2 regions of the Ottowia cancrivicina genome follow, and region 1 is predicted to be linked to the other one. Evidence: riboswitches for the same ligand, from Rfam matches in the RefSeq annotation. Region 1 holds a riboswitch; the other holds the start of a gene.
What was found. Region 1 has a riboswitch for S-adenosylhomocysteine ahead of metH (methionine synthase). Riboswitches for the same ligand answer to the same signal wherever they lie in the genome.

Region 1 (17,285 bases):
GGGCGGGGGCTTCGCCGCCCCATTCGCCGTCGTCAGGGGCCAGGTCGCTGCTGCCGTCGCCGTCCCAGTCGTCGGGGGCGGCGGTTTCGCTGTCACTGCCTTCGCCGTCGTTTCCGCCGTCGCTGCTGGCGGCCGCCTCGCTGCTGCGGTCGCCTTCGCTCACGGGGGCATCGGCGCGCGCCAGGCCGAATTCTTCGCGCGGGGCGGCGTCGTCGGCACGCTCCAGAAAGGGGTTTTCGTCGAGCATGGTTTGCACTTCACGCTCCAGATCGACGGTGGACAGTTGCAGCAGGCGGATGGCTTGTTGCAACTGGGGCGTGAGGGCAAGGTTCTGCGAGACGCGCAGTGACAGGCCGGTGCTCACTTGGCTTGCGGCCTTCAGAGGTGGAAGTGCTCGCCCAGGTAGATGCGGCGCACGTCGGGGTTGGCGACGATTTCGGCGGGCGTGCCGGCGGCCAGCACGCGGCCTTCGCTGATGATGACGGCGTGGTCGCAAATGCCCAGCGTTTCGCGCACGCTGTGGTCGGTAATCAGCACGCCGATGCCTTGCTCTTTCAGGAAGGTGACGATGCGCTGGATTTCAATGACGGCAATCGGGTCGATGCCCGCAAAAGGCTCGTCCAGCAGGATGAAGCGCGGCTGCGTGGCCAGCGCCCGCGCGATTTCCACGCGCCGCCGCTCGCCGCCCGAAAGCGCCGGCGCGGGGGTATCGCGCAGTTCGGAAACAGAAAGCTGCTTCAGCAGCTCGTCCAGGCGGCGCTCGATTTCAGGCGCGGGCAGCGGGCGGCCGTCTGGCCCGCGTTGCAGCTCCAGCACGGCGCGCACGTTTTCGGCCACCGTCAGCCGCCGGAAGATGGACGCTTCTTGCGGCAAATAAGACAGGCCCAGGCGCGAGCGCTGGTGAATGGGCATTTTTTCGATGGCGCGGCCATCAATGGTGATGCTGCCCGCGTCGGCGCGCAGCAGGCCGACGATCATGTAAAACGACGTGGTCTTGCCCGCGCCGTTGGGGCCGAGCAGGCCGACCACCTCGCCGCTTTTGACGGTGAGCGACACGTCTTGCACCACGCGGCGCGCGCCGTAGTGCTTGCGCAGGTTGCGCACTTGCAGCGAGCTGGCGGGCGCGGGCGCCGTGAGGTTGGAAGCAGACTCGCTCACGGCTTTTTGGACAGGCTGGAGCTGCCGCGCAGCGCGGCGGGCTGGGCGGGCTGGGCGCCAGCGCCCCGGGGGCCGAGCGTGGCGCGTATGCGCTCGCCCTTGCCAGCCTTGCCTTGCGGCGCGCCATCGACGGTGTAAACGCCCGAAACGCTGTTGTAGGTGATGCGCGCGCCCGTCACTTCATCGGCCAGCTTCGCGCCTTCGAGGCGGCGCATGCGCGCACGGCCCTGAAGCCGCACGGTATCGGCGCGGCTGTCGTATTCAATGGTTTCGGCTTCGCCTTCAATGTATTCATCTGCGCCGTCGCGCTTTTGGCGAAAGAACGCGCGCTCTCCTTTTTCCGCCGTGAGCGTGCCGCTTTGCTGGCCATCGCCGGCCTGCTGCACTTGCAGGCGCGCGCCGCGCATGAGGATGCTGCCCTTGGTGAGCACGACATGGCCGGTGAAGGTGCTGATCTGGCTTTTTTCTTCATGCCGCAAGGCGTCGGCCTCGATGTTCATGGGCTGGTCACGATCGGCCTTTTCAGCCTGCGCGCCCGCGCAAGCCAGCAAGGCGGCAAACGCCAGCGGGGCCAGGCGCGAAAAGGGAGAAGAAAAAACAGACAGGCGCGGCATGAAAGCAGGAATGAAGGAGCGGGTTGAGGGCTGACACAAATTGTAGGGGCCGCGCCCTCAAGGATTGCCTGGCCGCGCCCGCTTGCGGCAGAGGCCCAAAAACCGCCGAGGCGAATGCTGAAGCGGCGTCGCGAGCCTGTTCAAGGAGCGGGGCGCACAGCCTTGTTTTTGCTCCTGTATTGGGAGCAAGATGTCCTAGTGGATACTGCGCAAAAGACCATTTCGGCCCTCTTGATTCGCTCCTTTTTTTCATCATCCCGCAGCGGCTGCCGCAAGCCGCAGGCGGGCAGCTCGCAGGCTCTTACTGGCCGCCGGATTTGCGCAGCTTGGCAATGAGCGCGTCGGCTGTTTTCAGCATGCCGTCAAAGCCATTGGTCATGCCGGGGTCCATGTAGTAGCGCCCGGCGATGCCGAAACTGGGGGTGGCCTCCACGTGGTAGGCGTCTTGCAGCTCGATGGCGCGCCTGATCTTGCTGGCCACGCCAAAGGATTTGTAGGCGGCGGCGAATTTGGCGCCATCCACGCCGCGCTCGGTCATCCAGGGCTGCACCTCTTCCAGCGTGTTCAGGCGCTTTTTCTCGTTGAGGATGGCGTTGAAGACTTCGGTGTGGACTTTTTCATTCAGGCCCATGGCTTCCAGCGCGAAGAAGATGCGCTGCAGCGGCTCAAAGGCGTTGGAAAAGCCCACATGCATGCGGCGCACCACCACATCTTGCGGCTGGGCGGCGGCCCATTTTTCGAATATCGGCTCGAAGTCGCGGCAGTGGGGGCAGCCGTAGGAGAAGAATTCGACGACTTCCACTTTGCCAGCGGACGTATCCACCGGAGCGGCGGGATTGACGACGAGGTAGTTCTCGCCTTCCTTGGGCGTGAAGGGCTGGCCTTGCGCGAAGGCGGCGGGCAGCGCGGCCAGCGTGGCGGCAGCTGCGGCAGTGAGCGCGAAATCACGGCGTTTCATGGTCTGTTTTTCCTTTTTTGGGCGGGTTGAAAGGGGGGCTGAGAAGCAGGAGCGGGCGGCAAGTTCCCGGCATGCAGGACGGCCGTAGGGACAGGCCGCTTTTCTAGTGAAGATGCGCCGGTATCTTTGCTTCTGTATCAATAGCATGGTCTCCCCGTCAAATAAGCGACAAACGTATTTTTCGGGGGCCTGAATTCGCTTCTGTATCAGGAGCGGCACAGGCAGGCGCTTACCGCTGCACGCGCACCAGCGCGGCGTCAAAGCCGCTGCTGACCACGCGCTCCTTGGCGCTGTCGGCTTCGTCTTTCTTCTGGAAGGGGCCGATGCGCACGCGGTAAACCGTGCGGCCCGCCTGCTCGTGGCTGGTCACGCGCGCCTGTATGCCTGCCAGCGTGAGGCGCGCGCGCTGGGCTTCGGCCTCGTCCTGGTCGCGGAAGGCGCCTGCCTGCACGAAGTAGATGAAAGGCTCGCCCGCCATGATGGGCGAGGCGGAAGCCACGGTCTGCTCTTGCCCGGCTCGCTGCTGGCTTTGCCGCGCGGTGCGTGCGGCGATGAAGTCGCCCAGCGGGTCGGACGAAGTGGTTTGCTGCGCCTGGGTGGGCGCAGGCGCCGCCTGCGTGGCCGGGCGGCTGACTTCCGCTGGCGCGGGCACGGGGCGCGAAGGCGCGTTGTTGCCGGAGCGCGCGGCTGGCATGGGCGTGACAGCGCCGCCTGCCGAGCGGCTGTGCAGGGGCGTGTTGGGGTCCCAGTCGCGGTTGCGTTCGGCTTCGGCGGCGTCTTGTTCGGTGCTGCGCGAGGAGGCTTTGTGGATGAAGGGCACGGGCACTTTGGCCATGTAAAGGGCCACGCCCAGGGCGATGCCCAGGCCGATGACGATGCCCAGAATCAGGCCCAGCAGCGTGCCGCCAAGCTGGCGCGAGAGCGAAGGCGAGGGGGCGAAGAAGGCGGGTTTGGCGTGCATCACATGCGCTCCGGGGCGGATACGCCCAGCAGTTGCAGGCCGTTTTTTAACACTTGCAATGTTGCCCTCAATAATGCAAGCCTTGCTATTTTTATGCTTTTATCTTCGACAAGAACACGATCAGCTGCATAATAACTATGGTAACTTGCAGCAAGATCTCTCAAATAAAACGCAATATTATGAGGAGCAAACTCGTCCGCAGCTTCTTTTAATACATCCGGGTACATTGCTATCTTGGCCACCAGATCCAACTCTGCTTGAGAGATCAGCTTTTCCAAATCCACCTTTTCCCAAAAAAAATAAATATCAAATAGTTTTAATATTTTTGGGACAGAGTTGTCATTTCGCTCATAGTCGCGAAGGTAACTCTTCAATGATTGCGCATGTGAAAAAAGCACTTTAACATCAGGGTGCCTAGAAACCAAAGCATCCAATAGTTTTTTTGCATGCTTTCCAATATGCCACTTTTCCACCTCTATACCATCTATATATTTTCTAATATCACAAACATCTTTTGATTTTTCTTCAGTTCTTTGATTTTGCATTTGATCCAAAATTTGTCTAATTTTTTTAGAGGCATCTGCAAAGTTTTCTTCAACTCCGCACGAATTGGCAAGTAATATAGAGAATTCCCTCTTGACATCTTCATGAATACTTTCCCCCTCTTCTTTGATTGCAAAAAATATATCAAGCAGCAATCCTTTGAAGGTGTTTTCGTTTTCTCTTGCGATAGCAGGCCATCCAATTTCTTCAACAATCCATTGTTCCAGCACGGAGCAGATGCGCGCGTGGGCGTATTGCACGTAGTAAACGGGGTTGTCGTTGTTTTTCTGGATGGCCAGATCGACATCGAAGGTGTATTCGGTGTCGGGCTTGCGCGAGAGCAGGAAAAAGCGCACGGCGTCTTTGCTGGTCCACTCGATCAGGTCGCGCAAGGTGACGTAGCTGCCCGCGCGTTTGCTGATCTTGACTTCCTGGCCGCCGCGCATGACGCGAACCATGGTGTGCAGCACGTAGTCGGGGTAGCCCTGGGGTATGCCCACGCCCGCCGCTTGCAGGCCCGCGCGCACGCGGGCGATGGTGCCGTGGTGGTCGGTGCCCTGGATGTTGATGGCCTTGTGAAAGCCCCGCTCCCATTTGGCGATGTGGTAGGCCACATCGGGCAGGAAGTAGGTGTAGGTGCCGTCTTGCTTGCGCATGACGCGGTCTTTGTCGTCGCCGAAGTCGGTGGTGCGCAGCCACAGGGCGCCGCCTTCTTCGTAGGTGTGGCCGCTGGCGATGAGCTTTTGCACCGTGGCTTGCACGCGGCCGCTGCTGTAGAGGCTGGATTCGAGGTAGTAGTTGTCAAAGCGCACGTCAAAGGCTTTGAGGTCCAGGTCTTGCTCGCGGCGCAGGTAGGCCACGGCGAACTGGCGGATGCCTTCGCGGTCGCTGGCGTCGCCGCTGGCGGTGAAGCTGCGGTCATCGGCCTGCACGGTTTTGCGGGCCAGAAAGTCGTTGGCAATGTCCTGGATGTAGTCGCCGTTGTAGGCGGCTTCGGGCCAGTTGGCATCGCCGGGCTTGATGCCCTGCGCGCGCAGCTGCACGGAAGTGGTGAGGGTGTCGATTTGCACGCCCGCGTCGTTGTAATAGAACTCGCGCGTGACTTGCCAGCCTTGCGAGGCCAGCAGGTTGCAGATGGCGTCGCCCAGCGCGGCCTGCCGCCCGTGGCCCACGTGCAGCGGGCCGGTGGGGTTGGCGCTGACGAATTCCACCAGCACGCGGTCCCTGGTTTGCGCTTGCCGGCCGTAGTTTTCTTTCAGCGCCAGCACTTCGCGCACGGTTTGCTGCTTGGCGGCGGGCTTGAGGCGGATGTTGATGAAGCCGGGGCCGGCGATTTCCAGCGCATCCACCCACCGCGCAAAGGCGGGCGTGGCCAGCAGCGCGGCCTTGAGCTGTTCGGCCACGGCGCGCGGGTTGCTTTTGAGCGGCTTGGCCAGCTGCATGGCGGCCGTGCAGGCCAGATCGCCATGCGCGGCCTGCCGGGGCGATTCAAACGCGGCTTTGTCGCCTGCGCCGGGCAGCAGCGCCTCCAGCGCGGCTTGGAGGGCGTCCAGCAGTTCGGTTTTGACGGTTTGCATGTTTTTTTGTGGGATGAGGGGCTGGTAAGGCAAAAAAGCGCTTTTCACGCAGGGCGCAGCGCCGAGAGCATGTAGTTCACGCTGGCATCGGGCGCGAGCCAGCAGCGGCGCGTGAGCGGGTTGTAGTGCAGGCCCGAGACGCGCTGCACGCTCAGCCCGGCAGCGCGGCAAAAGGCCGCCAGCTCGCTGGGGCGGATGAAGCGGGTGTAGTCATGCGTGCCCTGCGGCAGCAGGCGCAGCGCGTATTCCGCGCCCGCAATGGCCATCAGCCACGATTTGGGGTTGCGGTTGAGCGTGGAAAAAAACACCTGCCCGCCGGGTTTGACCAGCGCGGCGCAGGCGGCCACGATGGCGGCCGGATCAGGCACGTGCTCCAGCATTTCCATGCACGTGACCACGTCGAACGAAGCAGGCTCCTGGGCGGCCAGCGCCTCGGCGGCTACGGCGCGGTAGCTCACGCGCGGCGTTTCGGCCTCCAGCGCATGCAGGCGGGCGGCCTGCAAGGATTTTTCGGCCAGATCAATGCCCAGCACTTCAGCGCCCTTGCGGGCCATGGCGTCGGCCAGAATGCCGCCGCCGCAGCCCACATCGAGCACGCGCGCGCCTTGCAGCGGGCGCTGCGCGTCAATCCAGTTCAGCCGCAAGGGGTTGATGTGGTGCAGCGTGGCCAATTCGCCCCCGGCGTCCCACCAGTGGTGGGCCAGGGCGGCAAATTTGTCCAGCTCGGCGGCATCTGCGTTCAAAGTGGCGTTGGATCCGGCGTTCAGAGCGGCATTCGGGGCGGTCATGGCGCGGGATTTTCACATGCCCCGCCTTGTGCGGCTTCATGGCTTGCGCCGCTATCGCAGGCGCAAAAAAGGCCGGACGCGAAAACCGCGCCGGCCTTTGCCGGGAACTTGGCCCGATCAGTATTCGCCGCGATCGCCACGGTCAAAGCCGCGATCGTCGCGCCGGCCGCCAAAGCCGCCATTGCCGCGCGGGCCGGGACCATAGGGGCTGCGGAAGCGCCCATCATTGCCGCCGCCAAAGCCGCCGTAGCCGCCACGGTCATCGCGCCGCCCGCCGCCAAAGCTGGCGCGCGGCGGGCGCGGCTCCATCGGGCGGGCCTCGTTCACGACCAGATTGCGGCCTTGCAGGGGTTTGTCGTGCATGCCTTCAATGGCGGCTTGCGCCTCGGCGTCGCTGCCCATTTCCACAAAACCAAAGCCTTTGGAGCGGCCGGAATCGCGCTCCATCATCACTTTGGCGCTGACCACGGAACCAAACGCGGCAAAAGCCTGGCCCAGCTCGGCGTCGCGCACGGAATACGGCAGATTGCCGACATAAAGTTTGTTGCCCATCGAAGGCGCTCCTCGAAATACACAAGGTGAAAAAGAAAAAAACCGGATGGAGTCTGCCAACGCCCCCGAGGGCCAAGAAGAAACACCGGGAAAACGCACGCGCTTTCGCGCGCGGCGGGCATTATGCCCCTGCATATATTTCAAATATCCACGTCAAACGAATATTTTTACAATCGCGCGCCCTGCGTTTCGCACCGTCTTCCGTGAGCGTTTTTTTCCTTTCCACCGGCATCGTCGCGCTGGCCGAAATGGGCGATAAAACCCAGCTTTTGTCGCTGCTGCTGGCCGCGCGCTTTCGCAAGCCCTGGCCCATCGCGCTGGGCATTTTTGCCGCCACCTTGGCCAATCACGCGCTGGCTGGAGCGCTGGGCGCATGGGTGACCACGCAGCTTGCGCCCGATGCGCTGCGCTGGGCGCTGGGCCTGTCTTTCATCATGATGGCGGGCTGGATGATGGCGCCTGACCAGCTCGATGACGACCAGCAGCCCGCGCGGGCCGCGCGCTGGGGCGTCTGGGGCGTGTTCGGCGCCACGCTGGCCGTGTTCTTCATGGCCGAAATGGGCGACAAAACCCAGCTGGCCACCGTGGCCCTGGCCGCGCAGCACCCGGACGCAGCGCTGGCCGTCATTGCCGGCACCACGCTGGGCATGATGCTGGCCAATGCGCCCGTGGTGTGCTTTGGCGAGCGGCTGATGAAGAAACTGCCCCTGCGCGCCGTGCACCTGGCGTGCGCCGCCGTCTTCGCGGCGCTGGGCCTGGCTGCCCTGCTGGGCTGGCGCATGGGGCTGGGATAGCAAGATTTCGCTCTTTTTACGATAGCTGCCTGCGCTGGTTTCTCTAGGACATCAGGCTAAAAAGGCCGCTTGGATTCGCTCCTTTTTTCGGAATGAATCCGGCTGGGCCGGGCCGTCTGGCGGCTGGCTATACTGGCCGCCCTTTCGTTTTCACGCGCCGATTTGCTTTCCTGCTTGCGGGCGCTTCCGAGAACCGGATCAAAGTCCGCCCTCACAAACAGGCTTTGAACCAGTTCTGACAAATGCTGCTAAATGACGGAAATCCGGCCCGGTTCCGCCTTTTGGCGCAACCGGGTTTTTTCTTGCCTCATGACTTTCATTGCCACGCCGCAGACCATGCGCTTTGACGCGCCCCTGGCGCTGCAAAGCGGCGCCAGCCTGGGCGGCTACCAGCTGGCCTACGAAACCTACGGCCAGCTCAACGCCAGCCGCAGCAATGCCGTGCTGGTGTGCCACGCGCTCAATGCCTCGCACCACGTGGCGGGCGAATACGCGGGCCAGCCGCGCAGCCTGGGCTGGTGGGACAACATGGTCGGCCCCGGCAAGCCGGTGGATACCAACCGCTTTTTCGTCATCGGCATCAACAACCTCGGCTCGTGCTTTGGCTCCACCGGCCCGAAAGACATCAACCCGGCCACGGGCCAGGCCTGGGGGGCGGACTTTCCCGTCATCACCGTGGAAGACTGGGTCGCCGCGCAAGCCCGCCTGCTGGACGCGCTGGGCATCGAGCAGCTGGCCGCCGTCATGGGCGGCAGCCTGGGCGGCATGCAGGCGCTCAGCTGGACGCTGCAATACCCGCAGCGCGTGCGCCACGCCGTGGTGATTGCCAGCGCGCCCAACCTCACCGCCGAAAACCTGGCCTTCAACGAAGTGGCGCGCCGCGCCATCATCACCGACCCCGACTTTCACGGCGGCCACTTCTACCGCCACGGCGTGGTGCCGCAGCGCGGCCTGCGCATCGCCCGCATGATCGGCCACATCACCTATTTGAGCGACGACGTGATGAACGCCAAATTTGGCCGCCAGCTGCGCCAGGCCGTGGCCGGCCACGCCAGCGGCTACCGCTACTCCACGCAAGACGTGGAATTCCAGATTGAAAGCTATCTGCGCCACCAGAGCGAAAAATTCAGCGATTACTTCGACGCCAACACCTACCTGCTCATCACCCGCGCGCTGGACTATTTCGACCCCGCCCGCGCCCACGACGGCAGCCTGGCCGCCGCGCTGGCGGGCACGCAAGCGCGCTTTTTGCTCGTGAGCTTTTCCACCGACTGGCGCTTTGCCCCCGCCCGCAGCCGCGAAATCGTGCGGGCGCTGCTGGACAACCGCCGCGACGTGGCCTACGCCGAAATCAACGCCCCCCACGGCCACGACGCCTTCTTGCTGGACGATGCGCGCTACATGCGCCTCATCCGCTCGTATTTTGAAAACCGCATCGACACCCCGGCGCAAGCCCAAGGAGGCACGGCATGAGCGACGCCGCCATTCAGCAAGTCATTGCCAGCCTCGTGCCCGAAGGCGCGCGCGTGCTCGACCTGGGCTGCGGCGACGGCGCGCTCATGCAGCGCCTCATGCGCGAGCGCGGCTGCACCGGCTACGGCATCGAAATCGACGACGCCAAGGTGCTCTGCTGCGTGCAGCGCGGCGTGAACGTGCTCCAGCTCAACTTGCACGAAGGCCTGGCCGACTTTGGCGACCAGAGCTTTGACGCCGTGCTGCAAATCGACACCCTCCAGCACCTGCGCAACGCCGAAACCATGCTGTGCGAAACCGCCCGCGTGGGCCGCGTGGGCATCATCGCCTTTCCCAACTTCGCCCACTGGCCCAACCGCCTGGCCGTGCTGCGCGGGCGCATGCCCGTCACCCGCCGCCTGCCCTACCAGTGGTACGACACGCCCAACATCCGCGTGGGCACCTTCAAGGACTTTGAAATCCTTGCCCGCAAAAACGGCCTGCAAATCCTCGACGCCTTCGGCCTGCACCAAGGCCGCCCCGTGCGCCGCCTGCCCAACCTGCTGGCGGGCACGGCGGTTTTCAAAATCGCGCGCGGCTGAAAACCGGCCCGGCAGCGCCCCGCCATCCGCCCGAAGGGGCGAGCGGCATCAAAAACAAGAGCGAATTCAGGGGCGTTGAGACACTGCCCCGCGCAGATTCCACTAGGACGTCATGCTACGGATAAAGGAGCGAATCCAAAGCGCCGCTGCCATCAACAAGGCGGCCCGCCGCTTCCGGCTTATGGCTCCCTATGGCTCCATCCCGTAGCTGATGCGCTCTTGCCGCACATAGCCAGCCCCCAAGGGCTGGCGGCGCACGCGCAAAACGGTGCGCGCGCCGCTGGCGTCAAAGCGAACCTGGCGCGCCAGCAGGCTCGCCTTGCAGCAGCCACTCGCTGCCGTTGATAAAGCGCAGGCGCAAGGTCGCCGCAGGCTGGCCGCTCTGCTGGCGTGCGGTTTGCAGCCGCCAATCCTTCACGGTGGGCAGGATTTGCTCCAGACGGTCTTCCAGCGCCATCAAGCGGGCGTCGGCACAGCCCTTCTTGGTGCCCATCAGCGGCTCAATCAGCATGCGTTCGCCTGAAAGCAGATAGCGCCCGCGCAACTGGTTGCAGGGAGCGGCCACGCTCACGGCAGCCTCGTCAAAGCGCAGCACCACCGGTTCAGACAGGGCGGCGGCAGCGCGCGTGAACCAGGCGCGATCCTTGCCGCGCACGGCCTGCAAGCGCCAGCGCCAGGCCGTGAGCGCCTGCTGCCCGGGAGCCAGCAGCTCAGCCGCCTGCTGGCGCGCAGGCGCAGCCTGCGGCGTCATCTGCACGGGCTGGGCCATGCTGGCGCAAGCCGCCCATGCGCCGCAGCACACAGCCAGGGTTTTCCAGTTGGGCGAAATCATCCGGCGAAACATTGAAGGCCTCCTTTCAGAATAAGCAGAGCCACTTATGAATGGTGCAAGGATGATAGCCGCGCGAGGTTGTGAATCGAGCCACGCACGGCCTGGGCCGCGAAAGGGCGGCAGGCAGGGAGAAAGCAGACTGGCACGCTCCTCTATCCATAGCATGATGTCCTGGTGCATACAGCGCAGAAGGCATTTTTGGCCCATTTGAATTGCTCCTGTCTTTGCATCATCGAAGCGCCCTGAACAGCTTCTTGAATGCAAAGGCGCAGCCATGAGCCAAGCGCGGGCGCGGCGACAATCCCGGCCTTTCGTCCGTCACTTTTCCCGCCTTTTCGCACGTGAATACCCCCCGCCCCGCCCTCGTTACGCAAGAAGCGGCCCGCCGGCTGCCCAGGCTGGCCTTGTGGCTGCTGTGTCTGGCCTATGTACTGCCGGGCTTTGTGGGGCGGCAGCCGTGGAAGGGCGATGACCTGGCTTCTTTCGGCTTCATGCAGGCCATGGCCGAAGGGCGCTCGGGCTGGCTGGCGCCGCAGCTCGACGGCCTGTCGCCCGATGTGGCCGCGCTGCTGCCTTACTGGCTGGGCGCGCTCGCGCTCAAGGCCACGGCCGGCTGGCTGGCGCCTGATGTGGCCGTGCGTTTGCCGTTTGCGCTGATGCTGGCGGGCACGCTGGCGGCCACTTGGTACGCCACCTATAACCTGACCCGCCTGCCCGGCGCGCAGCCCGTGGCGCTGGCTTTTGGCGGCGAGGCGCAGCCGCGCGATTACGCCCGTGCGCTGGCCGATGGCAGCCTGCTGGCGCTCATTGCCACGCTGGGCATGGCGCAGCTGGCGCACGAAACCACGCCTGCGCTGGCGCAGCTGTGTTTTACGGCGCTGGTGTTTTTTGGCTTTGCGGCCATGCCTTTTCAGCCGCGCGCGGCGGTGGCAGCCACGCTGCTGGGGCTGCCCGCTCTGGCGCTGTCGGGCGCGCCCACGCTGGCGCTGGCATATGGCGCGGCAGCGGTGCTGGCGCAACTGTGGCCGGGCTGGCAGGCCGCCGCGCCTGCCAACGCCTTGCAGGCAGGCGCGCGCCGCCGCCTGCTGCTGGCCACGCTGGCGGCCATGCTGGCCAGCGCTGCCTTGGGTTGGCGGCTGGGCTTGTGGCGCTGGCAAATCACGTGGCCGCTGGCGGCGGCGCAGTGGCGCTCTTTGGCGCGGCTGTTTGTCTGGTTCACCTGGCCCATTTGGCCGCTGGCGCTGTGGACGCTGTGGCGCTGGCGCGCCCAGCTGCCGCGCCCGCGTCAGCAGCGCCACCTGGGCCTGCCGCTGATGATGGCGGGCATGGCCATGCTGGCGGCGGTGTTCACGCCCGCGCGTGACCGCTCTCTGCTGGCAGCGCTGCCGCCGCTGGCGGCGCTGGCGGCGCTGGCGCTGCCCACGCTGCGGCGCGGCATGGCGGCGCTCATTGACTGGTTCACCGTGCTGTTTTTCAGCGGCTGGGCCATCGTGATCTGGGTGGTGTGGATCTCGCTGCAAACGGGCGTGCCCGCCAAACCGGCGGCCAATGTGGCGCGGCTGGCGCCGGGCTTTGAGCCGGTTTTCCAGTGGCCCGCGCTGCTGGCGGCGCTGGCGGCCACGCTGGCCTGGGCCTGGCTGGCGCGCTGGCGCACGGGCCGCCACCGCGCCGCACTGTGGAAAAGCCTGGTGCTGCCCGCCGCCGGCGCCACGCTGTGCTGGCTGCTGCTGATGACGCTGTGGCTGCCCGCGCTGGACTATGGCCGCAGCCTGGCCGCGCAGGTGCGCAGCGTGGCGGCCATCGTCGGCCAGGGCGCGTGCGTCAATACGTTTGCGCTCAACGCCACCCAGCTGGCGGCCCTGCGCTTTCATGGCGGCTGGCAGCTGGAGCCGCTGCCGCGCTTTGACGCGCCCGCCACCTGCCCGTGGCTGATTGCCCCGCTGACAGCCAGCCCCTCGCAACAGCAATGGGCGCAGCGCCTGGAAGTGCCCCGCCCCACGGACAAGGGCGACACGCTGCTCGTCTTCGCCCGCAACGCGGCAGACGGCAGGCCGTAAGCGCCTGTTCAAAGCCTGGCCGTAAGAGCATGAAATAGATAAACTATTTTTTGCTCTTGAATCTGTAGCTATAAACCCCGATAAAAACAGCGTTAAGCGGCATTATTGGCCCTTCATTTTTGCTCCCTTTTCTATAAAACCAGACAAGCGCGGCCCAAGGCTTGCAGCGCTACGCTCGACGGCGGTGAAAGACCGCTTGTGCGAGCCTGTTTTGGGCGGCTTCGGCGGCATGGCGCGTGGCGGCTGCCTAGAATGCGCGCCCTCTTGCCAAGGGGCGTCGCAACGGAGCTTTTTTCCGCCAGGCTTGGCGGATGTTCCGCGCGAAAACGAGGCTCGTGCCTGCCCTCCTGGCTGCGTTTTCCGGTCTTCAGTGAATCCCATGTCTGCTTCTGCCGCTTCCGCCGACGCCCCCCAACCGCCCATCCCGCCGCTGCGCCTGTCGGGGCTGGAGCCTTTGAGCATTGACGAAAACTCGCTGTTCGTGAATGTGGGCGAGCGCACCAACGTCAGCGGCTCCAAGGCGTTTGCGCGGCTTATCCTGGCCGAGCAGTACGAAGAGGCGCTGGCCGTGGCGCGCCAGCAGGTGGAAAACGGCGCGCAAATCATCGACGTGAACATGGACGAGCCGATGCTCGATGCCGAGGTGGCGATGGTGCGCTTTCTGAACCTGATGGCCAGCGAGCCGGATATCGCCCGCGTGCCGGTGATGCTGGACTCCAGCAAGTGGAGCGTGCTGGAAGCGGGCCTGCGCTGCCTGCAAGGCAAGGGCATCGTCAATTCCATTTCGCTGAAAGAGGGCGAAGACGAGTTCAAGCGCCAGGCCACGCTCATCAAGCGCTACGGCGCGGCGGTGGTGGTGATGGCGTTTGACGAAAAAGGCCAGGCCGATTCATTGGAGCGGCGCATTGAAATTTGCTCGCGCGCTTGGCGCGTGCTGGTCGATGAGGTGGGCTTTGCGCCCGAAGACATCATCTTTGACCCCAATGTGCTGACCATTGCCACGGGTATGCCTGAGCACGACAACTACGCGGTGGACTTCATCGAATCGGTGCGCTGGATCAAGCAGAACCTGCCGGGCGCAAAGGTTTCGGGCGGTATCAGCAACGTGAGCTTCAGCTTCCGGGGCAATGACCCCGTGCGCGAGGCCATTCACACCGTGTTTCTCTACCACGCCATACGCGCGGGGCTGGACATGGGCATTGTCAATGCCGGAATGATCGGCGTGTATGACGAGCTGGAACCCGTGTTGCGCGAGCGCGTGGAAGACGTGGTGCTCAACCGCCGCCCCGACGCCGCCGAGCGCCTGCTGGAGATTGCCGAAACCGCCAAAGGCGCAGCCCGAGACGACAGCCAGAAACTCGCCTGGCGCGGCACGCCCGAAAACCCCACGCCCGTGGCCGAGCGCCTCTCGCACGCGCTGGTGCATGGCATCACCGACTTCATTACGCAAGACACCGAAGAGGCGTATCAGGAAACCATCGCCAAGGGCGGCCGCCCGCTGCACGTGATTGAAGGCCCGCTGATGGACGGCATGAACGTGGTGGGCGACTTGTTCGGGCAGGGCAAGATGTTTTTGCCGCAAGTGGTCAAAAGCGCGCGCGTGATGAAGCAGGCCGTGGCCCACCTGGTGCCCTACATCGAAGAAGAAAAGCGCCGCGACGAAGCCGCTGGCAAAGACGTGAAAAGCAAGGGAAAAATCATCGTCGCCACCGTCAAGGGCGACGTGCACGACATCGGCAAGAACATCGTCACCGTCGTTTTGCAATGCAACAACTTTGAAGTGGTGAACATGGGCGTGATGATTCCCTGCCACGAAATCCTGGCGCGCGCCAAGTGCGAAGGGGCCGACATCATCGGCCTGTCAGGCCTGATCACCCCCAGCCTGGAAGAAATGCAATACGTCGCCGGCGAAATGCAAAAGGACGACTATTTCCGCATGCGCAAGATTCCGCTGCTCATCGGCGGCGCCACCACCAGCCGCGTGCACACCGCCGTAAAAATCGCCCCGCACTACGACGGCCCCGTGGTTTACGTGCCCGACGCCTCGCGCAGCGTGGGCGTGGCCCAGGGCCTGCTGGGCGAAGGCGCGGCGCAATACGTGGCCGAAGTGCAGGCCGACTATGAAAACGTGCGCCAGCTGCACGCGCGCAAAAAGCCCGCCGCAATGTGGAGCCTGGCGCAGGCACGCGCCAACAAAACGCCCATAGACTGGGGCCGCTACCAGCCGCCCGCGCCGCACTTTCTGGGCCGCCGCGTCATCCGCAACCTGCCGCTGGCCGAGCTGGCCGCCTTCATGGACTGGGGGCCGTTTTTCCAGACCTGGGACTTGGCGGGCAAATTCCCGGCCATCTTGCAAGACGAAATCGTGGGCGCAGAAGCCACGAAGGTGTATGAAGACGGCCAGAAAATGCTGCGCCACATCATCGAAGGCCGCTGGCTGACCGCCCACGCCGTGGTGGGCTTTTGGCCCGCCAACCGCGTGCACGACGACGACATCGCCCTCTACGCCGACGAAAACCGCGATCGCGTGCTGCTCACCTGGTACGGCCTGCGCCAGCAAACCGAGCGCCCCAAAGACGCGAAAACCGGCCTGCACCGCCCCAGCCGCTGCCTGGCCGACTTCATCGCCCCGCGCCACTGGCCCGAGGGCAGCCACGATGGCCCCGTGCTGAAGGACTACATCGGCGCATTCGCCGTCACCGCCGGCATCGGCGTGGAAGAAAAGGCCGCCCAATTCCTGGCCCGCCACGACGACTACAACGCCATCCTCTTCAAATCCCTGGCCGACCGCCTGGCCGAAGCCGGCGCCGAATGGCTGCACCGCCGCGTGCGCACCGACTGGTGGGGCTACGCCGCTGACGAGGCGCTGGACAACGCCGAACTGATTGCCGAAAAGTACCAGGGCATCCGCCCCGCGCCCGGCTACCCCGCCTGCCCCGACCACACCGTCAAGCAGCCCCTGTTCGAGCTGCTGGGCGCGGGCGAAATCGGCATGTGCGTGACCGACCAAATGGCCATGATGCCCGCCTCCAGCGTCAGCGGCTTTTACTTCAGCCACCCTGAATCCACCTACTTCAGCGTCGGCAAGATCAACGAAGAGCAGGCCGACGACATGGCCCGCCGCCGGGGCATTGAGCCCGAGCAGATGCGCCGCATCCTCGCGCCCAATCTCAACCTGTAAGAGCCGGCTACGAAAAAGATGACTTAATCATGTCCCAGGCGTTGCACCCCACTGTTCATCGCTCATGTCACTTGGATACATGACGATTGTTTGCTACAGATTTCCTCTCTGGGGACAGGCGCTCAAAGCCCCATTGGGTGAAGCGTTGGGCATTCACGCAAAGTGCTTGAACGAACAAAGGCAGGTCTAGGGTCGCTTTGGAAGCGCTAATGCACCAGCATGGAATTGAGCGTGTGTCAGGAGCGGATTTGTCGCCGCCCTGCTCACTGAACAAGGCGCAAGCTCAAAGTCAGGGCTTTTGCATGAAGAACGGCGCCTGTGAGCAGGTTTTGAAGACGCTCAGCGGCTTGCAGACAACCGGGCTGCCCGCCGCATCGGGCAGCGGCTAGGCAAAGCGGGGCGCATCGTGCGTCCTTTGGGCATCATGCTGGATTCCATCAATGTTGCGCAGGCGTTCCGAGAAGATGAAAAACCGCTCCGGCCGTGCCACCGGCGGTTTGACCGGTAGTGGTGCGGCTGGTGTCTGGGGGAGTACTTGTGGGCGGCATTGCCGGAGCTTTGCAAGCAAGAGGTCGTTTGATGGCATCTGGAGTTTGTTCTGAAACTGCGCATTGGAAATGCACAGAGAGACTGTCTGCGAGATCGTTCTGATGGGCGCCAGAAGTGGAAAACAAATCGCCGTGGCCATGACCGTGCGGGACGAGCGCAGGTTTCTGGCCTTTTTGCGCACGACGGCGGATGTGCAGATCCTGGCGCTCAATAGCCCCAGTGCTGATCACGTGTGGCTAAACGCCTTTCCGCCCCGGCGCAGCCAAGACAGGCTGAGCCGAGGTTTTGTACTCTGGAACCGTGCCTTCAACTGGGAGCCGGAAATCCAAACCTTCCAGCACGGCGCAGGCGTGATCAACGCGCACCGTGCGCCGGTCATCGAGTACTTGCGCCACCCCTTTTTTGTGCCTTCGCGCGAAGTCGGGCGGCTGTTCTGGTCGCGCGGCGTGACTATTGATGGGCCATATCTCGGCGAAGACAAGGTCAGCCGTTATGCCTACGACCCGGAGAGATTTGATGTCTGGTGGCGTCAAGTCATCCAGTGGATCAAAGCAAACTCATATCACCGCTCAGATCAACACGGCTTCATCCACTACCTGCCCTGGGCCTGGTGGATGCATGGCCGTTGGGGGCGGGGCTGAAGCCGTCCGGCAGCGGTTTTTGAAGC
Region 2 (13,427 bases), on a different contig from region 1:
TGCGCGGCTGCCCTGGCTGCCTGCCGTTCAGGCAGCTTGCGCCAGCAGGTATTGAACGAGCAGGCCGACGGGGCGGCCCGTGGCGCCCTTGGCCTTGCCGCTTTTCCAGGCGCTGCCGGCAATGTCCAGGTGCGCCCACGGCGTGCCTTCGGGCACGAAGCGTTGCAGGAATTTGGCGGCGGTGACGGAGCCTGCCGGGCGGCCCGCCACGTTGGCCACATCGGCGAAGTTGCTTTTCAGCCCTTCGGCGTATTCGTCATCCAGCGGCATGGGCCAGCAGGGGTCGAGCGCGGCTTCGCCCGCCTGTTGCAGGGCTTGGGCCAGGGCGGCGTCGGTGGCGTAAAGGCCGCTGCGAACGTGGCCCAGGGCAATGACGCAAGCGCCCGTGAGGGTGGCGATGTCGATGATGGCGCGGGGCTTGAAGCGCGCGGCGTAGGCAAGGGCGTCGCACAGCACCAGGCGGCCTTCGGCGTCGGTGTTGAGCACTTCGATGGTCTGGCCGCTCAGGCTGGTGACCACGTCGCCCGGCTTGGTGGCGCCGCCGCCGGGCAGGTTTTCGCAGGCGGGAATGAGGCCGACCACGTTGATGGCCGGTTGCAGCTGGCGCAGGGCCTCGAACGCGCCCAGCACGCTGGCGGCGCCGCACATGTCGAACTTCATTTCGTCCATGCCGGCGGCGGGCTTGATGGAGATGCCGCCGGAGTCGAACGTGATGCCCTTGCCCACCAGGGCCACGGGCGGCTGGCTCTTGGCCGCGCCCTGGTAGCGCAGCACGATGAAGCGCAGCTCTTCATGCGAGCCGCGCGCCACGGCGGCAAATGCGCCCATGCCGAGCTTGGCCACTTCCTTGGGGCCGAGAACTTCGCAGTCAATATGGCTGCCTTTTTCCTTGGCGATGGCCTGGGCGGCGGCGGCCAGTTGCCGGGGCGTGGCGTGGTTGGCGGGGCGGTTGCCCCACTCGCGCGCCAGGCGGATGCCGCTGGCCGTGGCCGTGGCCTGGGCGAAGGCGGTTTTCAATGCGGCGCTGGCGGCGGCGGGCAGGGCCAGGCGCACGCCGGTTAGCGCGACCGGCTTGGCCTTGGGTTTGGTTTCGGTGTAGGCGTAGGCCGCGTCGGCGGCAGCCAGCACGGCAGCGCGCAAGGCGGCGGGGCTGGGCGTTTGCGCAAAGCACAGCACGGCCTGGCAGGCGGGGCCGCTTTTGATGAGCGCAATGGCGGCGGCCACGGCGCGGCGCACGGCTTGCGCGCTGCCGTCGCCCGCGCCCGCCAGCAGCACGCGCGGCGCCTGAATGCCTTCGGCGGCGTAGCAGGGCAGGAGCTTGCCGGCTTCGGCGCTGAAGTCGCCCGTCTTGATGGCGCGGGCGGCCAGGGCTGAAAGGGCGTCATCGGCCTTGGCCTTGGCGGTGTCTTGCGTGACGAGAAAAACCAGCGCATCGGCCTTGGCGCGGGCCGCCTGCGCCAGGCGCAGCGTCTTGAGTTCAAAGTCCATAATCAGCGGTTTCCTTTCAAACTGATGTTATTCGATTCATCCTTGCGCAAAGAGCTGGGGCGCAGCTTCGGCGCGACTCTGGTGGTGCTCATCACCATCGTGATGACGATGATGCTGATCCGCACGCTGGGCCAGGCTTCGGCCGGGCACGTGAACCCGTCTGAAATCATGCTGGTGATGGGCTTTACGGTGCTGGGGCACTTGCCCACCATCCTCACGCTGAGCCTGTTTGTGGCCATCACGGCCACGCTCTCGCGCATGTACATGGCCAGTGAAATGGTGGTGTGGTTTGCCAGCGGGCGCGGGCTGCTGGCGTTTTTGCCGCCGCTGCTGCGCTTTGCCTGGCCGGTGCTGCTGGGCATTGCCGTGCTGGCGCTGGCGGTGTGGCCGTGGACGAACCAGCAGGTGCGCGAGCTGCGCGAGCGTTATGAATCGCGCGGCGACGTGGACCGCGTGGCGCCCGGCCAGTTCATTGAATCCGCAGGCGGGCGGCGCGTGCTTTACATCGACAAAAAGGCGGCTGACGCCGTGCGCAGCGCCACCGGCGCGCCCGCAGGCAGGACGGACTTCGGACCGGCCAGGCCGGACGCCGAAGCTGAAGCCGACGCGCCCGGCGGCAACATCTTCATCGCCGCCACCGAAAAGGGCCGGGAAATCGTCACTTCCGCGCGCGGCGGCCGCCTGCAAACGCAAGGCGCGGAGCGTTTCGTCATTCTGGACCAAGGGCAGCGCCTGGAAACCGATCTGGAAACGGGCGAAATGCGCCTGAGCGAATTTCGCGAATACGGCGCGCGCGTGAGCGCCCGCTCGCTGGATTCGGCCGGGCTGCAAGCGCCGCGCTACCGCTCCACGCTGGCGCTGCTGCGCCAGCCCGATCGCAACAACCAGGCCGAGTTTTCCTGGCGGCTGGGCCTGGCGCTGGCCGCGCTCAATTGCGTGGTGATTGCGCTGGCGGGCACGCGCGTCAATCCCCGCGTGGGGCGCAGCGCGGGCATGGTGTTTTCGCTCTTTGCCTTTGCCGCCTACTACAACCTGCTCAATGTGGGGCAAAGCTGGGTGGCCAGCGGCAAAGTGAGCCTGGCCGCGCTGCTTTGCCTGCTGCACGGCGGCATCTTCGCTGCCGCGCTGGGCGCTTTGCTGCTGCGCCACTGGGGCGGCTGGCTGCCGCGCCCGTGGGCCAGGCAACCCGCGCAATCCGTGCCGCCAGACGGGCAGAAAGGGGCGGCATGAAAACCATCCGCCGCTTCATCTACCGCGAAATCCTGCGCGCCGTGGCCTTTGTGGGCGTGGCCTTTTTGCTGCTGTTCGTGTTCTTTGACCTGGTGGATCAGCTCCAGTACCTCAACAGCGCTGGCGGCTACCCGCTCTCGCAAGTGCTGCTGTTTGTCACCTTGCGCGTGCCCAACCACATCTACCAGCTCCTGCCCATTGCCGTGCTCATTGGCGCCATTTACGTGATGGCGCGGCTGGCCGAAAGCTCCGAATACACCATCTTGCGCACCAGCGGCCTGGGGCCGCTGCGCGCGCTGGGCATGCTGCTGGCGCTGGGCGCGGCCTTTGCGGCGCTCACCTTCGTCATTGGCGACTACGCTGCGCCTGAAGCCAACCGCGCCGCGCAGCTTTTGCGCTCGCGCTTTGCCGGGCAGCTCACCGTGGGGCTGACCGGCGGCTGGCTGAAAGACAAAAGCGCCGATGGCCGCAGCTACTCCGTCAATGTCGCCTCGCTCTCGGCCGACGGGCAGATGAACCGCGTGCGCATCTTCGAGTTCGACCCCCAGGGCCGCTGGCTTTCCACCACCCAGGCCGAAAGCGCCCGCTTTGACGAAGGCGCATGGCTGCTGGAGCGCCCCCAGCGCCGCGCCCTGCAAGAAAGCCCGGCGGGCCAGGCCGGCATTGCCCGCACCCAGCCGCCACAGGCGCGCTGGCCCACGCATCTGTCTGCCGACATGGTGGCCGCCGCCCTCGTCAGCCCCGACCGCATGAAGGCGCTTGATCTGTTCCAGTACATCCGCCACCTGCACGCCAACGGCCAAAGCGCCCAGCGCTATGAAATCGAGTTCTGGCGCAAGGTGTTCTACCCGCTGGGCTGCCTGGTGATGATGGTGCTGGCGCTGCCCTTTGCCTACCTGCATTTCCGCTCGGGCAACATCTCCGGCCACGTGTTCATTGGCGTCATGGCGGGCATCAGCTTCTTTTTGCTCAACAACGTCTTCGGCTTCATTGGCAATTTGCGCGACTGGCAGCCCTGGCTGGCCGCCGCCACGCCCGGCCTCATCTACTCGCTGCTCTCGCTGGCCGCCTTTGGCTGGCTGGTGCTGCGGCAGTAAGCGCCGGGCGGCGCCCACAAAGACGGCAGAAAGAAAGCAGGCACATGGCGCGCGGCATCATCCTTTTCGCCCACGGCTCGCGTGATCCCTTATGGAGCGCGCCCATTGAAGCCGTGGCCCGCCGCATGCGCGAAACCGCCCCGGCGGGCGTGGCCGTGTCTTGCGCCTACCTTGAATTCACCGCGCCCAGCCTGCCGCAAGCGGCTGCCCGTCTCATTGCCCAGGGCGCGCTCAGCCTGACCGTCTGGCCCATGTTTTTAGGCATGGGCCGCCACGCCCGCGAAGACCTGCCGCGCCTGCTGGCCGCGCTGCGCCACGCCCATCCTGGCGTGCCCATCACGCAAGCGGCCACCATCGCCGAACACCCCGCCGTGCTCGACGCCCTGGCCCGCGCGGCTCTTTCCGGCCCCTTTGCCCCCCGCGCCTGAACCCTTCACGCCATGAACCTGCACCAGTTCCGTTTCGTCCAGGAAGCCTCGCGCCGCAACCTCAACCTCACCGAAGCCGCGCGCGTTCTGCACACCTCGCAGCCCGGCGTTTCCAAGGCCATCATCGACCTTGAGCAGGAGCTGGGCATCGACATCTTCACCCGCCACGGCAAACGCCTCAAAAGCATCACCGAACCGGGCCGCCACGTGCTGGAAAGCATTGCCGTCATCCTGCGCGAGGTGAACAACCTCAAACGCATCGGCGAGGAATACACCGCGCAAGACACCGGCACCTTCTCCATCGCCTCCACCCACACCCAGGCGCGCTACGTGCTGCCCCAGCCCGTCGCCCGCCTGCGCCAGGCCTGGCCCAAAGTCAGCATCCGCCTGCACCAGGGCAACCCCCAGCAAGTGGCGCAAATGGTGCTGGACGAACAGGCTGAAATCGGCGTGGCCACCGAATCGCTGGCCGACTACCCTGACCTGGTTACCTTGCCCTGCTACGAGTGGCAGCACATGCTCGCCCTGCCCGAAGGCCACCCGCTGGCGCGGCAAAAGCGCATCACGCTGGAAGACATTGCCGCCTGGCCGCTCATCACCTACCACCCTTCCTTCACGGGCCGCGCCCTCATTGACCAAGCCTTTGCCCAGCGCGAGTTGCAGCCGCGCATCGTGCTCGAAGCCATTGACTCGGACGTCATCACCACCTACGTCCAGCTGGGCCTGGGCATCGGCATCGTGGCCGAAATGGCTACGCAAGGCAGCGCCCCCGAAAACATGCGGGGCCTGCTCACCCGCCCCCTGGGCCACCTGCTGGGTTCCAACGTCGCGCGCGTGGCCTTCAAGCGCGGCGCCTACCTGCGCCAGTTCGTCTATCACTTTGCCGAACTGCTCTCCGACCGGCTGGATCGCGATCTGGTCGCCAAGGCCATGCAAGGCCATGTGGCCGACTACGAACTCTGAAAGCCGGCCCTATTTCGCTCCTGTATCCGTAGCATGACGTCCTAGTGGAGCCAGCGCAGAAGGGCATTTTGATGCCCCTGAATTTGCTCCTTTTTCTGGTATCTCTGCGCTTGCCTCAAGAGATCAGGCCAGGCGCCGGACCATGTGCCGAATGCAGGCGATCCTTGCGCAGCCTGGCCAAGGCCCTCTCCACCATCCAGCGCTTGGACAGCGCCTTGAAGCCATGCCGCTCATGGCGTTTGATCACCCGTGCATTCCAGCCGAATGTTTTTGAGAGAGGGTTCCCAAGCGCGGACTTGCCATTTGCGTGATTCGCCCGCTCTCATGCGTCCAGCCAGTGCCCATTCATGGCAAAAATGGATTGGAAACCGGCGCGAAACCGGCGCAATTGGCGGTGTTTGGCGGTGTTTTTGCCCGTGCGCGCCTGCCTATAATCCGCGCCGCCCTTCGAGGAGCGTTGCATCCCCCGCCTGTTGGCGCAGGGTCAGGCTCGAAGGGGCGGTTTCTCCCCCTTCGCAACGACGCTCACCCGCTGATGAACGCGTGGTGAGCTTTTTTTTGGCGTTTCGCCAGGCCCGCGCGGGTATCGGTGGTTTTTCTCTTTTTTTCATCAAGGAAAGACCCGCCATATGAATGCGCCTTTGAATGTTTCGCCCGAATCCGTGATTGCCGATATTGGATTGGCCGCCTGGGGCCGCAAGGAAATCCGGATTGCCGAAACGGAAATGCCCGGCCTGATGGCCATTCGCGAGGAATACGCCGCGCGCCAGCCGCTCAAGGGCGCGCGCATTGCGGGCAGTCTGCACATGACCATTCAGACCGCCGTGCTGATTGAAACGCTGCAAGCGCTGGGCGCGCAAGTGCGCTGGGCCTCGTGCAACATTTTCAGCACGCAAGACCAGGCGGCGGCAGCCATTGCGGCAGGCGGCACGCCGGTTTTCGCCGTCAAGGGCGAAACGCTGAAAGACTACTGGGACTACACGCACCGCATTTTTGAATTCGGCCCCAAAGGCAGCCAGGCCGAAGGCCCGAACATGATTCTGGATGACGGCGGCGACGCCACGCTGCTGATGCATCTGGGCCAGCAAGCCGAGCAAGACGCCAGCGTGCTGGCCAACCCCAAGAGCGAAGAAGAGCGCGTGCTGTTTGCCGCCATCAAAGCCAAGCTGGCCGAAGACTCCACTTGGTACAGCCGCAAGAGCGCGCAAATCATTGGCGTGACGGAAGAAACCACCACCGGCGTGATGCGCCTGAAGGAGATGTCGGCCAAGGGCACGCTCAAGTTCCGCGCCATCAACGTGAACGACAGCGTGACCAAGAGCAAGTTCGACAACCTGTATGGCTGCCGCGAAAGCCTGGTGGACGGCATCAAGCGCGCCACCGACGTGATGGTGGCCGGCAAAGTGGCCGTGGTGTGCGGCTACGGCGACGTGGGCAAGGGCTGCGCCCAGGCCATGGCCGCGCTGCGCGCCCAGGTGTGGGTGACCGAGATTGACCCCATCTGCGCCCTGCAAGCCGCGATGGAAGGCTACAAAGTGGTGACGATGGAGCAGGCCGCGCCGCTGGCCGACATCTTCGTGACCACCACGGGCAACAAAAGCGTGATCCGCCACGAGCACATGGTGGAAATGAAAAACGAAGCCATCGTCTGCAACATCGGCCACTTTGACAACGAAATCGACGTGGCCTCGCTCGAAAAATACCAGTGGGAAGAAATCAAGCCGCAGGTGGACCACGTCATCTTCCCCTCGGGCCGCCGCATCATCTTGCTGGCCAAGGGCCGTCTGGTGAACCTGGGCTGCGCCACGGGCCACCCCAGCTACGTGATGAGCAGCAGCTTCGCCAACCAGACGCTGGCGCAAATCGAGCTGTTCACCAAGCCTGATCAATACGAGGCCGGCAAGGTTTATGTGCTGCCCAAAATCCTGGACGAACACGTGGCCCGCCTGCAACTGTCCAAGCTCGGCGCCACCCTCACGCGCCTGACGGATGAACAGGCCGCCTACATCGGTGTGAACAAGGAAGGGCCTTACAAAACCGACGCTTACCGCTATTGAGGGCGTGAAAGACTGCCGCGCTGAACGTTTGGGCTGTGCAGCGCGGCAGCCGTTTTTGAAAAACCGGCCTCTTGCAAATGCGAAAGCCGTGATGGGGCTGCTCAATGCAGCAGCGCATTTGCATTGCGCCAGCGATGGGAGCGGCAAACATGGAAGCGCAGATGCTTTTGAAAGAATTGCAGAATCTGGCGAATGCCGACGATGCCCGTGCGATGAAAGCTTACATGAGGGGCCGCTTTGAGTTTCTGGGCGTCAAAACGCCCGCCAGACGCAAGGCCGCAAAAGCATTTTTCAAAAAGCATGGCGGCGCTGATATTGACTGGCGCTTTGTCCGGCAGGCATGGGAGCATCCCTTCCGGGAAATGCAATATGCGGCGCTGGATTATCTGGAAACCAGAAAAAACCTTCTGCGCCCCGGTGACTTGCCCCAATTGAAGAAACTGGCGCAAAGCAAATCCTGGTGGGATACGATTGATTTTCTTGACCGGCTGGCGGGCGGCATCATTGCCGGCTTTCCTGAAACCAGGCCCGTCATCTTGCAATGGAGCCGCGACGAAGATATCTGGCTGCGCCGCCTTGCCATTGACCATCAGCTGCTCAGAAAGGATCAAACCGATCAGCACCTGCTGGAGCAGATATTGGTCAATAATCTCAACCAGACGGAATTTTTCATCAACAAGGCCATTGGCTGGGCGCTGCGGGACTATTCAAAAACCAATCCCGGATGGGTGAAAAACTTCATCAGGCAGCACCATGGCAAAATGGCGCCTCTCAGCATCAGGGAAGCCAGCAAATATCTGTGAGGCGGACACCGGAAACATGCTTTGGCAACGGTTTGAATTGGGGTGAATCAGCAGGGAGAAGAGGATGATAAAACGGTTTTCAAGGCACATGCCGCCACGCGAGGATTTTCAGCATGTCCGGAAGCGGCAAAACTGGCGGGCATATTGCGTGGGAGGGCTGTTTCTGGCATTCATGCTATGCATGTTATTGCTGAATTTGTGGATTCAACCGGTTGCAACATTGGCCTTTTTGACGATTCTGATATTGCTGGCATGGTGCCTGGCAGCGGCCGAAAGCAAGCGTTTGCGGGCATTGGCCGCCAGCCGCGCGGGCGAGGGTATTTGCCAATTTGCCCGTCAAGCCCGTTGCCGCGAAAATGACCCGCGGGTGGTGCGCGCCGTTTATGAGGAGCTTGCGCATCAGACAGCCCGGTTCGCGAAGGCGGCCGATTTTCCCGTGCGCTGGGATGATGATATTCGGCAGACGCTGAAAATGGATGAGGAGGATGTGGAGAATGCCTTTCTTCCCGTCATGGCCTGGCGCGCTGGCCGCAGCCTTGATAAAACCCGTGAAAATCCCTGGGCGGGCAAAGTCGAAACAGCAGGCGATCTGGTGCGTTTTTTGAATGCCCAGCCCCGGCTGGCTGATTAAAAATATTTTCAAGGAGCGGAAATGTCTTTTCTGGGCTGGCTGTTTGGCGGCAGGCGGGGCAGGGTGCAGGAGCAGGCGCGGGTTTTGTCTGCGGATGAGCAGATGCGGCGGCTTCTGGCGCGGTTTGGCGCGCTGGGTATGGAAAAGCAGGCCGGCTTGCAGGAGCTGGTGGGCGAGGCAAGCTGGAGCGGCGATGTGGCCGCGCAGTCGCTGACGTTTGACAACGGCTTTTCATGCCGCATTCAGGCCATAGGCAGTTATTCGCTGAGAAACGACACCTGGCGCTGGGCCTGGACCAATGCGAAGGCAGGCTGGCCGGATGAAGCGCTGGCTGACGCACGGGCCATGCGCGAATACGGGCGCTCGCATGGATTGGCGCTGCTGCTGGATGAAACGGATTTCGCGCTGGAGCGGCGCTGGGTGCACGCCATCGGCATGACGGCCAGCGCCTTGTGCAAGGCGGATGCGTATTATCTGGCCAATTATGGCGAGGGTATTTTGGTTTGCACGGTTTATTCGCCTGAAGTGGCGGCCAAGAATGCCGCCATCAATGCCGACATTTCTGAATTGGCAACCATTTCCACCACGCTGGAGCAGTTGTTTTCCAATTTTGAATTGAATTATCGCAGGGCCTTGCGTTGTTATTTGAAGGCCAAGGGTTTTGATTTGACGGAAGACAGCGTGGCGGGCGGCAGCGAAATAACAGCCCGCAAGGAAGGCGTGCGCGTGACGGCGCGCTTTAACGAGCTGGGTTTGTTGCAGGCGCTCGATGGCGCGCCCGCCCCCATACCCCCTGCGGCGGCCCCCGAGCCTGTGCCCGGCCCATGAGCGCCATGATGCGGGCCGATCAACTGCTGGTGGCGCGCCAGCTGGCGGCCACGCGCAGCCAGGCACAGCGGCTGATTGCGGCGGGCGCGCGCTGGCGCGTGGCAGGCGGCGCGTGGCAGCCCGTGCGCAAGAGCGGAGAGGCCTTGCCGCAGCAGGCGCAAATCGAATTGCAAGATGACGCCGAGCGCCGCTATGTCTCGCGCGGGGGCCTGAAGCTGCAAGGCGCGCTGGCCGCCACGGGGCTGAACGTGGCAGGCTGGCGCTGCCTGGACGTGGGCCAGTCCACCGGCGGCTTTACCGACTGCCTGCTCCAGCACGGCGCGGCGCACGTCACGGGCGTGGACGTGGGCCACGGCCAGCTGCACCCGCGCCTGACGCAAGATGCGCGCGTGCGCTGCATCGAGCGGGTGAATGCAAGGCATCTGGATGCTACTGTTTTCAGAGCATCATGTCCTAGTGGAAATTGCGCGGATAGCGATTTAGACCCCCCTGAATCCGCTCCTCTTTTTGATCTGGTGACGGGCGATCTGTCCTTCATCTCCCTCACGCTGGTGCTGCCCGCGCTGGCGGCGCTGGTGCGCCCCGGCGGCCACGCGCTCATGCTGGCCAAGCCGCAGTTTGAGTTGCAGCCGCAGCACATCGGCAAAGGCGGCATCGTGCGCGACGGGCGCCTGTATGCCCTGGTCGAGCAGCGCCTGCGCCAGGCTTGCGCGGCATGCGGCCTGGGCGTGCAGCGCTGGCTGCCCAGCCCCATTGCGGGCGGCGATGGCAACCGCGAGTTCTTCCTTCACGCCACCCGCCACGCGCCTTCTGGCCCTTGACTTTTCACGAACCCTTTTACGAACGACGAACGCAGCACGCCATGAAACACGCCCTGAGCCTTGAATTCTTCCCGCCCAAAACCCCCGAAGGCGCTGAAAAGCTGCGCGCCACGCGCGCGCGCCTGTATGCGCTGCAACCCGGGTTCTGCTCCGTCACCTTCGGCGCGGGCGGCTCCACGCAAGACGGCACGCTGGCGGCGGTGCGCGAAATCCTGGCCGAAGGCATGCCTGCTGCGCCGCACCTGTCGTGCATAGGGCAAACGCGCGAATCCATCCGCCGCCTGCTGGCCGACTACCGCGCGGCAGGCGTCAAGCGCATCGTCGCCCTGCGCGGCGATCTGCCCAGCGGCTACGGGCTGGGCGGCCACTTTCAGTACGCCAGCGATCTGGTCGCCTTCATCCGCGCCGAAACCGGCAGCCACTTTCACATCGAAGTGGCCGCCTACCCCGAAATGCACCCCCAGGCGCGCTCGCCCCGCGCCGACATGGACGCCTTCGCCGCCAAAGCGGCCGCTGGGGCCGATTCGGCCATCACGCAATACTTCTTCAACGCCGACGCCTACTTCCGCTTCGTGGACGAGCTGGCCGCGCGCGGCATCACCCTGCCCGTGGCCGCCGGCATCATGCCCATCACCAACGCCACGCAACTGCTGCGTTTTTCCGATGCCTGCGGCGCCGAAGTGCCCCGCTGGCTGCGCCTGCGCCTGGAAGGCTACGGCGACGATCTGGCCTCCATCCGCGCCTTCGGGCTGGACGTGGTGGCCGCCCTCTGCCAGCGCCTGCTGCAAGGCGGCGCGCCCAGCCTGCACCTGTACACCATGAACCAAAGCGAGGCCGCGCTGGCGCTGGCGCAGCGGCTTTGAAAGCGGCTGGCCTGCGCCCTCGCTGCAATCATGGCCTGCAAATCATCCGGGCGCGGCCCAAATGATGATCTATAACCGCCGCCGCCCTGATATGGACGGCCTCATCGCCATTTACCCAAGCTCCGGCATCAAGCGCCCCGTTCATGATGCTGGACGCATTCGCGAGATGTCATTGGCAAACGCCTGATCACTGAAATCAAACAGGCGGCAGGCGAACAAAGCATGCTGTTGCTTCTCTCGGCTCCGGATGCAATGGATTATTATCTGAAAATCGGCACGAAAATCGTATCAAACGGGTTCATGATTCAGTGGACAAAATAGCATCATTTCAGCGCTGAAACGCAATGTGCAATCCGGATGGTTTGATCCTGCAAAACCATCTGCAAGTGCCGGATTCAGTCAAATGAAAAGCAGACGGCACGCTTTGAGCTTGTCAGTTTCAGCTCCTGAGCGCGAAAGACGCATGCCAGGCATGAAGCGCCACGCCGCCCGCCCTGCCTTCGCCCAGGCGAAACCGCTCGACGCGGAATTGGCAATGAAAAAGGGCCTTTCCCTTTCAAATTCAAATTCGCTGGAACCTTGCTTGCAGGCAGTTTTTCCCGCCGCAATCCTTGAAACAAATGCCATTCGGGTATTGATTCCAGATTCATCACAAGCGGCAGGGTTTCAGGCGGCCGCAGACAAACCATGTTATCCCTTCCTTTTTCCCTTTCCGAACTCGCCCAAATGCTGCTCACGCATTTGTGGCTTTCCGGCTTCGCCTTATTGGCGGCAGTATTGCTGGCCGTTCCGGCGGCGATTGTGTTCGCGCGCAGGCAACGGGCGGCAGAGGCGGTATTGCAGCTCGCCAATGTGCTGCAAACCATTCCGTCGCTTGCACTGCTGGGTTTGCTCATTCCGTTTGTCGGCATTGGCTCGCCGCCCGTGCTGATTGCGCTGACGCTGTACGCGCTGCTGCCGATCTTTCAAAACACCTATCTGGGGCTGACCCAAATTGATCAATCCATTCAAGACGCTTACACGGCGTTCGGCCTGTCGCGTTGGCAGTCGCTGTGGCGAATTGAATTGCCCATGGCGCTGCCTGCGATGATTTCGGGCATCCGCACGGCGGCAGTGCTGATAATCGGCACGGCGACGCTGGGGGCCTTGATCGGCGCAGGCGGCTTGGGCAACCTGATTCTGCTCGGCATCGACCGCAATAACATGGCCATGACGTTTACAGGCGCATTGCTCGCCGCGCTGCTGGCCGTCGGCGTGAGCGGCATCATTGGCCTTTTGCAGAAATCGCGGCGCAAATTGCCGCTGGCCCTTGCACTGGCGGCGGGCTTCGGTGCACTCAGTTTCACGCAAATTTCATTTGCGCCCGCCGTGCAAAACGTGGTGATTGCCGGCAAAATGGGCAGCGAGCCTGACATTCTCATCAATATGTATAAATTATTGATTGAGCGGGAAAACCCGAAGGTAAAAGTGACGCTCAAGCCCAATTTCGGCAAGACCAGCTTCCTGTTCAGCGCGCTCAACAGCGGTGAAATCGACATTTACCCCGAATTCACAGGCACGGTGCTGGAAGCCTTGGTGCAAGTGCCAACTGAACAGAAGAACCGCCATTTATCGCCCGATGAAACCTATCAACAGGGTAAACAATTATTGGCAGAACAATATCAGTTGGCATTTCTGCCGCCGATGTCTTATCAGAACACTTATGCGTTGGCGGTCAAAGAGGGTTACGGTGCGGCGCACCAACTGAATGCAATCAGCGACTTAAAGCGGGCTGCATCCGATATTCGGGCAGGCTTTTCGCTGGAATTTGCCGACCGGGCGGACGGCTACAAAGGCATGCAGGCTGCCGGCATCACGCTGAAAAACATCGTCCGCCTCGAACCCGCCCTGCGTTACACCGCCCTGCTGAACGACAAAATCGACCTGGTTGAAGCCTTTTCCACCGACGCCGAATTGAAGCAATACCAGCTGCGCCTGCTGAAAGACGACATTTCCCTGTTCCCCGCCTATCAAGGCGCGCCGCTGATGAAAGCCGGATTTGCCGCAAAAAATCCGCAAATTGTGGCCGCGCTGAACCGCTTGGCAGGCAAAATCAGCGAAGCGGAAATGAGCGAAATGAACTACCGCGTGAAAGTGCAAGGCGAAAGCGCGGAGCGCGTGGCGCGGGATTACTTGGAGAAGAACCGGTTGTTGGAGAAATAAGGCGGGTTGGGCATCA

Region 2: linked by a shared signal. The riboswitch ahead of ahcY (adenosylhomocysteinase) and the one ahead of metH (methionine synthase) in region 1 are both predicted to bind S-adenosylhomocysteine.

The regions. Positions count from the first base shown of each region.
Region 1 is NZ_JARVII010000025.1:10,221-27,505, reverse strand. Features, by position in the region: gene rpoN (RNA polymerase factor sigma-54) at 1-364, opposite strand, end outside; gene lptB (LPS export ABC transporter ATP-binding protein) at 379-1,158, opposite strand; gene lptA (lipopolysaccharide transport periplasmic protein LptA) at 1,155-1,772, opposite strand; gene QB898_RS10625 (thiol:disulfide interchange protein DsbA/DsbL) at 2,074-2,730, opposite strand; gene QB898_RS10620 (SPOR domain-containing protein) at 2,960-3,691, opposite strand; gene QB898_RS13355 (DALR anticodon-binding domain-containing protein) at 3,691-4,236, opposite strand; partial or broken gene argS (arginine--tRNA ligase) at 4,450-5,811, opposite strand; gene ubiG (bifunctional 2-polyprenyl-6-hydroxyphenol methylase/3-demethylubiquinol 3-O-methyltransferase UbiG) at 5,856-6,599, opposite strand; gene rbp (RNA-binding regulator) at 6,717-7,151, opposite strand; gene QB898_RS10600 (TMEM165/GDT1 family protein) at 7,355-7,945, shown strand; gene metX (homoserine O-succinyltransferase MetX) at 8,255-9,418, shown strand; gene metW (methionine biosynthesis protein MetW) at 9,415-9,999, shown strand; gene QB898_RS10585 (META domain-containing protein) at 10,286-10,843, opposite strand; gene QB898_RS10580 (hypothetical protein) at 11,173-12,888, shown strand; S-adenosyl-L-homocysteine riboswitch at 13,152-13,230, shown strand; gene metH (methionine synthase) at 13,268-16,069, shown strand; gene QB898_RS10570 (hypothetical protein) at 16,750-17,259, shown strand.
Region 2 is NZ_JARVII010000022.1:23,872-37,298, reverse strand. Features, by position in the region: gene QB898_RS10150 (DNA polymerase III subunit chi) at 1-1, opposite strand, end outside; gene QB898_RS10145 (leucyl aminopeptidase) at 28-1,488, opposite strand; gene QB898_RS10140 (LPS export ABC transporter permease LptF) at 1,513-2,718, shown strand; gene lptG (LPS export ABC transporter permease LptG) at 2,715-3,815, shown strand; gene QB898_RS10130 (sirohydrochlorin chelatase) at 3,860-4,243, shown strand; gene QB898_RS10125 (CysB family HTH-type transcriptional regulator) at 4,256-5,206, shown strand; S-adenosyl-L-homocysteine riboswitch at 5,650-5,740, shown strand; gene ahcY (adenosylhomocysteinase) at 5,836-7,263, shown strand; gene QB898_RS10115 (DNA alkylation repair protein) at 7,368-8,066, shown strand; gene QB898_RS10110 (hypothetical protein) at 8,155-8,697, shown strand; gene QB898_RS10105 (DUF6882 domain-containing protein) at 8,719-9,525, shown strand; gene QB898_RS10100 (TlyA family RNA methyltransferase) at 9,534-10,346, shown strand; gene metF (methylenetetrahydrofolate reductase [NAD(P)H]) at 10,388-11,209, shown strand; gene QB898_RS10090 (hypothetical protein) at 11,609-11,836, opposite strand; gene QB898_RS10085 (ABC transporter permease/substrate-binding protein) at 11,897-13,411, shown strand.